One region of the uncultured Nisaea sp. genome, then DNA from elsewhere that is predicted to be linked to it. Evidence: riboswitches for the same ligand, from Rfam matches in the RefSeq annotation. Region 1 holds a riboswitch; the other holds the start of a gene.
The links. A riboswitch is a leader RNA that binds a small molecule or an ion and turns the genes downstream of it on or off. The one in region 1 is predicted to bind thiamine pyrophosphate.
Positions count from the first base shown of each region.

Region 2: another riboswitch for thiamine pyrophosphate. It lies ahead of thiC (phosphomethylpyrimidine synthase ThiC); the one in region 1 lies ahead of thiM (hydroxyethylthiazole kinase).

Region 1 is NZ_CAXBDC010000041.1:19,210-24,134, reverse strand. It holds gene AAC126_RS10875 (cupin domain-containing protein) at 1-53, shown strand, start outside; gene AAC126_RS10870 (RidA family protein) at 134-520, shown strand; gene thiM (hydroxyethylthiazole kinase) at 568-1,380, opposite strand; TPP riboswitch at 1,479-1,601, opposite strand; gene AAC126_RS10860 (hypothetical protein) at 1,658-2,227, opposite strand; gene AAC126_RS10855 (FAD-binding oxidoreductase) at 2,440-4,233, shown strand; gene AAC126_RS10850 (methyltransferase) at 4,253-4,925, opposite strand, start outside.
Region 2 is NZ_CAXBDC010000099.1:10,721-15,645, reverse strand. It holds gene AAC126_RS17970 (NRDE family protein) at 1-505, shown strand, start outside; gene AAC126_RS17965 (TetR family transcriptional regulator) at 510-1,229, shown strand; gene AAC126_RS17960 (aminotransferase class III-fold pyridoxal phosphate-dependent enzyme) at 1,307-2,686, shown strand; TPP riboswitch at 2,721-2,820, shown strand; gene thiC (phosphomethylpyrimidine synthase ThiC) at 2,898-4,706, shown strand; gene AAC126_RS17950 (PAS domain-containing methyl-accepting chemotaxis protein) at 4,793-4,925, opposite strand, start outside.

The DNA.
Region 1 (4,925 bases):
CCACGGATATTCACCTGAACGACCGCTTCATCCAGACCGATCTGGAGGAGTGACACCATCCCCCCGCCAGGACTTAAGCGGTATGAAACGGGGCGGCCGGCACAGACGGCCCGCCGTCAACGAGGAGAAGAGAATGCCTGAAGCAATCATACCCGAGGGTCTGGAAGGCTACGTTCAGGACTGGAAGATGTCTCCCGGGCTGGAGCATGACGGGATCATTTTCATGACCGGGTTCACTGGCGCGTCGGAAGATGGCTCCCTGTCCGAAAACCCGGACGAGCAAATCGAGGCAGCCTTCGCGAAGGTGGCGAAGGTGCTTGAAAAGGCCGGTCTCGGCTTCGGGCATCTGCTGGAAATGACCAGCTATCATGTCGGCCTGCGGGATCACCTCGATGCCTTCAAGGCGATCCGCAGCCGCTACGTGACCGAGCCCTATCCCGCCTGGACCGCCATTGAGGTCGCCGGCTTCGTTCGCGAAGGCGCGATTGTCGAATTGCGCTGCATCGCCCGCCGTTCGTAGGGCGGCCGGAGGGCAGCACTTTCAGGGAAGTAACACCGGCCCCGATCTCACGCCCACCTGACGCGCCTTTCGGCATCGAGAGACTCTGGCGAGAGCGCGTGTAGCGCGTCGAGGAACGCTGCGGCAAAGCTGCCCGGCCCGGCAGCCTGCCGGTGGGCCGTCTCCCCGGCTTCGGCAAAGCAGGCGAACGCAGCCACGGTTGCGGCGAAACCATCCTCCGGCGAGATCGCGGCGAAGGCTCCGGTCAGACAGGTCAGCGAACAGCCGAGCGCGGTCACTTTCGGCATCAGTGGCGAGCCTCCGGAGATCCGCGCCACCCGTTCTCCATCCGTGACAAAATCCTCTTCCCCGGTCACCGCGACGACGCATCCACGCGATCGCGCCAGACTCTCCGCCGCCTCCCGCGCGGCGTCGACCGGGTCCTGGCTGTCCACGCCCCTGCCTCGGCTTTCCGCCCCGGCAAGGGCCAGAATTTCGGACGCATTCCCGCGCACGATATCGGGCTTTAGCTCCAGCAGCTCCACCGCCGCGTCCCGGCGAAAAGCGGTGGCGAAATGGGCCACCGGATCGAGCACCCACGGCCTCCCGGCCTCCCGCACAGCCACCGCTGCCCGGCGCATGCCTTCAAGCCAATAGGGCGACAGGGTGCCGATATTGATCGTCACGGCACCGGCAATAGCGGCGAATTCGCCAACCTCCTCCGCGGCATGGACCATCGCGGGCGATGCCCCCGTCGCCAGCACGACATTGGCGGCGACATTCATCGCCACGTAATTGGTAATGCACTGGACCAGAGGCGTCTCGGCCCGCAAACGGACCAGCAATTCGGACGGCAGGGCGGTTCGGGAAAGAGTGTTCATGGGCGTGGAGCCTCCTTACGCGGTCGGCGCGGGAGATCCAGTTCGGATTGGAAGAGAAGGGTTCACATCCGGCCCGTGCAGCTTTTGCGGCCACCGGCTCCATGAAGCGCACACCCTCCCTCCGCCAGTGTGAACTGGATCAGGTTCGTCGGGTCACCGCGCTGTTTCCTTGAAAACCAGCGGACTCTCAGCCCCTTGTCGGGACTCCCCGGGTGAAGCTCCGATCATGGGATGGCGTCCCGCCGCCTGTCAATCCAGACGAGGGGCAGGCGCCCGGTCAAAAAACAGACAAAAGAAAAAACAGGGCCACTGCGGAGAAAAGAAAATAAACAGAAAAATTGGCGACAATAAATTTCATCGTTGCGATCCGGGATACAATCCAGACTTGCGCGGCAAGATCAGACTCCACTTGGTCCAAATTTTTTCCGGAATCGAACTTTCTCTCCAGGGAAATCCCGTATTCTTCCAGAGTTTTATGCATAGAGATGTCGCGAAAATAAACTATCCCATAATTTTCCGAGACCGCTTCACTCTGATACAGCTTTTTATTTATCCAGTTCACGAAGCTTATTCTGCAGGATTTCCTCGAAATAGAGGGCATCAGCGCCAGCGCTGACAGAACAAAAGAAGAAAACAACAAAGCTATAATCAGAAAATCTTTTGCGTCTAAGCCGGAAACATCACGGGAGGCCATGATCCCCCAAGTTCTCCCGGGAGCGCCCCATAAAAACTGAAGATAGGACATTAAAAGCGTAAAACTAACGCCGGCAATCACGACGCATTTGGCATCACCATAGCGCACCGAGCTCCCCACTTCTCGCAGCACATTCAGCAAAAACCCTTTCACAACGCCATCCCGTCCATTCATCCAGAATAAAGATGGTCTTTTATAACATCGTCAAAAGACTTCAAATTAATTTGGCCGTCAGAACTTAATGGCAGCCTGTCTGCCATCTCCGCTCCCCCCGTATGTCCATCATGTGACATTTCCCGCTTCGGGGGTTACGCAGACCATTGATAATTGACACAATTAACCTGTGATTTATCGAGGAGATGCTCGTGCTTCGCCGAACCTTCCTGCGCCTTCTTGCCTCTACCGCTCTCGCCGGACTGCTACCCGCATCCATGAGCCTTGCCAGCACCCCGGCATCCCAGCGCGTCCGGCCGGGCGATGCTGGCTGGCCCTCTCCGAAGCAATGGCAGGCACTGGCGGCACGGCTCGACGGGGCGCTCGAAGGATCGCGGTCCGCTCTCGACACCCTGATGCAGCAGAACGGCGGGAAGGTTACGAAAGCCGTTCTCAAGAAACTCGTCAATCCATTCTACCTGCAGGACTTTTCAGGCTCCACCCAGTCCCTCGGCTGGCTTGATGGCTGGAAGAGTGCGCAGAGCGCGAAGGTCGGCATTCCTGTGAATGCCGGGGATGTTTCCGAGCTCGTGAAATTTTCCCGGACGCACAGCCTCCGGCTCGTCATCAAGGGCGGCGGGCATTCCTATTACGGCCAGTCCTGCGCGCCGGACAGCCTGCTGGTCTGGACCAGGGACCTTACCGGCATCACTGTGCATGACGATTTCGTCCCGCAAGGCGGCAACGGAGCCGGTCAGCATGCCGTGTCGGTCGGCGCGGGGGAGAAATTCATCACCCTCTATGACGAGGTTGTCGTCAAACGCGGGCGATATGTGCAGGGCGGCGGCTGCACCTCCGTCGGCGTCGGCGGCCATGCCCAGAGTGGCGGCTTCGGTCACTTCTCCAAGTTCGGCGGGATGACCGGCGCCAATCTTCTGGAAGCCGAGATCGTCGTCGCCAACGGCGACATCCTGATCGCCAATGCGCACCAGAACAGCGACCTTTTCTGGGCCCTGAAGGCGGGCGGCGCCGGCTGGGGGATCGTGACGCGCCTGACACTGGCGACCCGCGCATTGCCGGAGCGTTTCGGCTTCATCGGATGCGGCATCAAGGCCAGAGACGAGAAAGCTTTCCGCAAACTGGTGGATGCCTTCATCCCTGTCGCGCGCGACAATCTGGTCAATCCGCACTGGGGCGAGCAGGTTCATTTCGGCCCCGACAATCACATGTTCATCAAGATGACGTTCCTCGACCTTCCGCTGGAGGAAGTGCGCCGGATCTGGGCGCCTGTTCTCGATCTTGTCGATGGAGAGGAATGCTCCTTCACCGAGAATCTGACGCTTTACGACACGCCCGCGCAAAAATGGTGGGACCTGGAATTCCGGTCCAGGGAAATGCCGGAGACCATCGTGCTGGACGAGGCGTCGAGCAAACCCGGCAAGCGGTTCTTCTGGAACGGGGACAATGGCGAGACCAATGTGTTCTGGGCCGGATATGAATCGGCCTGGCTCTCTCAGGGCTTGCTTGGCAATGACAAGGCGTCGGATTTCGCAGACACGATCATCGACGCAGCCAAGCTGGTCCGCTTCGCCTTCCATTTCCAGAAGGGCCTGGCCGGCGCCAATGAGGAAATACTCGCCGAGGCGCGCAACAGCCCGGTCCACCCGTCCCTGCTGGATGCCTTTGCCCTGCTGCTGGTAGCCGGCGCACAGCAGAACGTTATCGATGATGTCGAAGGGCATGAACTGGATGAAAAGACCCTTCGCGACAAGGCCGCCCGGATCAAGGCCGCATACGAGCGCTTCCGCGCCATTGAGCCGGATACCGGCTCATACTCCGCCGAGATGAATTTCCACGAAGAGAACTGGCGCACGCGGGCCTGGGGCGACAATTACGACCGCCTGCTGGCAATCAAGAAGCATTACGACCCCGAAGGACTGTTCGTGGGCCATCACCAGGTCGGCAGCGAGTACTGGAGCGAGGACGGCTTCACGAAACGCCCCTGACGGTCCCCGTCAGGTTTGCTCACCCCGGGCGCACGGCCTCCGCCAGCATCGTCATGCCCGGGATCATCGGCCCAACCTTCACGTCGGTGAACCCGGACTTCGTCAGTTGCTCCGCCAGCCATTCGTCATCCAGCGAGCGCGCTTCCGGCGTGAAGGCTGTGTGCTGGAGCTGCCAGAGGGCGGCGAGTTTCGGGCCTTTCCGGTCAGCGGTAACAACGAAATCATGGATCATCAACCGGCCGCCCGGGACGAGGTGGTCATAGGCGCGCTTCAGCAGGCTGTCATGCTCGTCGCCGGCCACGCCGGAAAACAGGTAGGACATCAGGATCGCGTCCTGTTCGCGCGGCCATTCGGTGCGCAGGGCGTCGCCGATGACATATTCGATCCGGTCGCTGAGTCCGGCTTTCTCGACATACCCCTTGCCGAGCGAGGCGACGTTCGGGAAATCGACGATGGTCGCGGTCAGATCCGGGAAAGCCTTGGCAAGCGTGATGGCAAAGGCGCCAGTGCCGCCGCCGACATCCAGCAGCTTCTTGCCGCCATTGAGATCAATCAGCTTTGCCAGACCGCGCGCCGGGCCAAGGGAGCCGGCATGCTGGCTGCGGGAATAAAGCTTGGCCTGCTCCGGGTCGGAGAACCAGTCGGCGTAGGAGCTGGTGGCATCGTCCGGCAGCTTGTTCGCGATGGCATCC
Region 2 (4,925 bases), on a different contig from region 1:
CGAAGTCGTGCTTGAAGCGCTGGACCATGCCGAGGCCGAAGCCGCCGCCAAGGCGCTTGGTGAGCTGGACGGCACCAGCTACCGCAGCTTCAACATGCTGATCGCCGATGCGGAAAAGGCTTACTGGCTCCGCAATGAAGCAACGGAAGACGGCGAAATCGATATTTTCGAGATCCCCGAAGGGGTCTCGGTTTTCACGGCATACGACGTCAATGATCCGGACAGCCCCCGCGTGCGGCGGGCCCTGCCGCGCTTCCGCATCGCGGACGTGCCGGATCCGGAGGGTGACGACTGGGCTGGCTGGGAGAGGTTGCTCGCCGACCGGACACGTGCGGTCTCGGGTGAATATGGCTCCGCGCTCAATCTCGATAACGGCGCCGGATTCGCCACCGTATCCTCATCCCTGATTGCCTTGCCGAGCGACCCGGGCCGCAATCCGGTCTGGCGTTTCGCCCCCGGCCGACCGGACGAATCCGAATTCTCCCCTGTCGATCTGTCGGACTAAACCGGTGACCCAGGAGAAACCCGCCAAACGCAAACCGAAGAGCGCGCCACTATCGAGCGATGCCATCATTGCGGCCGCCATCGATTTGCTGGACCGGGAGGGGCTGGATAATTTCTCCATCCGCAACATCGCCAAGGCGCTCGGCGTCTATCCCACAGCGCTCTATTGGCATGTGCCGAACCGCCATCACCTGATTGCCCGACTGATCGCCTCCCTGTTTGCCGATGTGCTGCCCGAGCCTGATCCGGACTGGCAGGTCTGGCTGAAGGCCCTGTTCCGGCGCTACCGGGACGTGGTGCGCGCGCATCCGAACATATCCCCCCTGATCGGCGGCCATCTGGTCTCCAGCGCCAGCGTCGACCTGAATCTGGTTGAAGGCATTCTTGCCACCCTCGCCCGGGCCGGGTTCGCGGGTGAGGATCTGGTCGCCGCTTATAACGCCGTGATTACCGGCCTGTGTGGCTATGCCACCCAGGAATTCGCCCATGTCTTCCCCGACCCGGACGGCGATCTGGAAGCCTCCCTCACGGCCAGCGTCGAAGAAGCAGACCCCGCGCTTTACCCGACCCTCGCCGCCGAACGTCACCGCTTGCTGAACAGGGCTCTGGTGCTGCGCTGGCAGAACGGAACCGAGGCCTCCCTGGAGCCGGGTTTCGAGATGTTCACGGACGCCTTGATCGCAGGCCTGGCGCAAAAAGCCAAACACGCCAACACTCCCGAATAGCTTCTATTGTACGCCGTACAATAATGTGATTTCCTCCAACCCGGAGCATGATCCACATTCACTATCGGGAGCGGACAGTGGCGGCTGAACTCAACAAAACCGGCGGAACATTCGGCACTCATGGCGGGCCGATCGACGTTTTCTATACGCCGGACGGCGGCAAGCGCCATCCGGTGGTCTCCCATGGCAAGGGCGCCTGGATCTGGGATACGGACGGGCGGCAATATCTTGATGCCTGCTGCGGGCCGGTGGCGACCAATATCGGCCACGGCAACGAACGCGTCATCGCCGCCATGATGGATCAGGCGCAGAAGATCTGTTTCGCCGGGAAGCCGCATTTCGAGAACCAGCCCAATATCGACCTCGCCGATCTGGTGACAAAGCATGCCGGGCCGGGCTTCGAGCGCGCTTTCATCTGCTCCGGCGGATCGGAAGCGAACGAAGCCGCCATCAAGCTGGCGCGGCAATACGCAATCACTCGGGGAGAGACCGCGCGCTGCAAGGTGCTGGGCCGCGATCCCGGCTATCACGGCTCCACCCTCGGCGCCGCCGCGATCAGCGGTGACCCGGCCTCCGAAGCGGTGTTCTCCGGCATGATGCGGGTGATGCCGAAAGTCCCCGCGCCCTTCAACTACCGGCTGCCGGACAATCACGACGCCGACAGCTATGCCCGGCATGCAGCCGCCATGCTGGAGGCGGCCATCCTCGACGAAGGCCCGGAAACGGTGCTGGCCTTCATCATGGAGCCGGTCGGCGGCCTTGCCACTGGCGCGCTGGTGGCGCCCGATCACTATTACAAAGCCGTGCGGGACATCTGCACCAGACACGGCGTTCTGCTTATCTATGACGAGGTGATGTGCGGCGCCGGGCGCACCGGCACTTTCCTCTGTGCCGAGCACTGGCCGGATGCGAAACCGGACATGATCACCCTGGCCAAGGGTATCGCGGCCGGCTATACGCCGCTCGGCCTGGTGCTGGCACCGGCAACCATGGTCGATGCCGTCACCCGCGCCGGCGGCTTCATGCATGGCCATACCTATGTCGCCAATCCGCTGAGCTGCGCCGTCGGCCATGCCGTGGTGAGTGAGCTGATCGATAACGATCTGATGGCCAATGCGACGAAGATGGGCCAGCGCCTGCGGGCCGGGCTGCGCGACTTGCAGACCCGCAGCGGCATTCTCGGCGACGTGCGTGGCCTCGGCCTGCTGAACGCCATCGAGATTGTCCGGGACAAGGAAACCAAGGAAATCCTGCCCGCCACCCTGAAGGCAGTCTACCGCCTGATCGAGATCGGCATGCAGCATGGCCTGCTGCTCTATTCCCGGCGCACGGCGGACGGCAAATATGGCGAGTGGCTGATGGTCACCCCGCCCCTCACCGTCACCGAAGACGAGGTGGACGAAATCGTCATCCGCCTCGGCAAGACTCTCGCCACCTTCGAGAGCGAGCTGGATTAACCCTTTTCATCGGGATGGTTCCCGCCTAGGCTTTGCGTATTCCAAGGGGTGCCCGTACGGGCTGAGAGGCATTGCGCCGACCCTTCGAACCTGATCCGGGTTATGCCGGCGTAGGGATGGAAACGCGTTACCGCTCTTGCAGTCATACGCACCCCATTTATCCTGAAGCCTCCCCGGATCTCTGTGCAACCGACTGCAAGGGATCCATCTGATGAACAAGCACTCCCCCATCGCCGCCGTCACCACGGGACCGCTACCGGCCTCGCGCAAGATCTATGTGCCCGGCAGCATCCACCCCGATATCCGCGTACCGATGCGCGAAATCGCCGTGCACCCGTCCGCCGGAGAGCCGCCGGTGACGGTCTATGACCCGTCCGGCCCCTATACCGACGCCGACGCGCATATCGATATCGAGGCTGGGCTGCCCGCATTGCGCCGGGACTGGATCATGGCCCGCGGCGATGTCGAGACCTATCAGGGCCGTGTCGTGAAGCCGGAAGATAACGGCAATGTCGGCGACGCCAATCTGGTGACGGAGTTCGGCGCGGTCCAGCCACCGCTGCGCGCCAAAGCGGGAAAGCGTCCGACCCAGCTTGCCTATGCCAGGGCCGGTATCGTGACGGCGGAAATGGAATTCGTCGCTATCCGCGAGAACCAGCTCCGTGAAGAGCTGAAACAGACCGCGCGGGACGGCGAGGATTTCGGCGCCGCCATCCCCGACGTCGTGACACCCGAATTCGTGCGGGACGAGATAGCCCGTGGCCGGGCCATCATCCCGGCGAACATCAACCATCCGGAAACCGAGCCCATGGCCATCGGGCGGAACTTCCTGGTCAAGGTGAACGCCAATATCGGCAATTCCGCCGTTACCTCCTCCGTCGCGGACGAGATCGACAAGATGGTCTGGGCCATCCGCTGGGGCGCGGACACGGTGATGGATCTCTCCACCGGGCGGAACATCCACAATATCCGCGAATGGATCATCAGGAACTCGCCCGTCCCGATCGGCACCGTGCCGCTTTATCAGGCGCTGGAGAAGGTCGACGGCATTCCGGAAGCGCTGACCTGGGAGGTCTATCGCGACACGCTGATCGAGCAATGTGAACAGGGTGTCGATTACTTCACCATCCATGCCGGCGTCCGCCTTCCCTTCATCCCGCTCACCGTGGACCGGGTTACCGGGATCGTCAGCCGGGGCGGCTCGATCATGGCGAAATGGTGCCTGGCCCATCACAAGGAGAGCTTCCTCTACGAGAATTTCGAGGAAATCTGCGAGATCATGGCCGCCTATGACGTTTCCTTCTCGCTCGGGGACGGGCTCAGACCGGGCTCCATTGCGGACGCCAACGACAAGGCACAGTTCGCCGAACTGGAGACGCTGGGACAGCTCACCAAGATCGCCTGGAAGCATGACGTTCAGGTGATGATCGAAGGCCCGGGTCATGTGCCGATGCACAAGATCAAGGAGAACATGGACAAGCAGCTGGAGGTCTGCGACGAGGCCCCGTTCTATACGCTTGGCCCGCTGACCACCGATATTGCACCGGGTTACGATCACATCACCAGCGGCATCGGCGCCGCCATGATCGGCTGGTTCGGCTGCGCCATGCTGTGCTACGTGACGCCGAAGGAGCATCTCGGCCTGCCGGACCGGGACGACGTGAAGACCGGCGTGATCACCTACCGCATCGCCGCCCACGCAGCGGACCTGGCGAAAGGCCATCCCGGGGCGCAACGGCGGGACGATGCGCTGTCACGGGCGCGCTTCGATTTCCGCTGGGAGGATCAGTTCAATCTGTCTCTCGACCCGGAAACCGCGCGTGATTTCCATGACCAGACCCTGCCGAAGGAAGCGCACAAGACAGTGCATTTCTGCTCCATGTGCGGGCCGAAATTCTGCTCCATGCGGATCTCGCACGAGCTGAAGGACGAGGCGAAACAGGGCATGGAAACCATGGCCGAGCTGTTCCGTGACAAGGGAAGCGAGATCTATCAGGCACCGGAAAGCAAAAGCGTCTGAGGAGCACCAGCACCAGACAAAAAACCGGCCCTGGATATCCAGGGCCGGTTTTTCATTTGCATCGCAGTCCGCAGACGGCATGCAGATTACATTGAGCGCACCTTTTCAAGGAAGACATCCACCTGCCCGTTCAGGTCCTGGGCTTGGGAAGAGAGGTTGCCGGCAACACCAAGGACATTCTGAGCCGACTGCCCGCTTTCATCGGCGGCTTGTGTCACG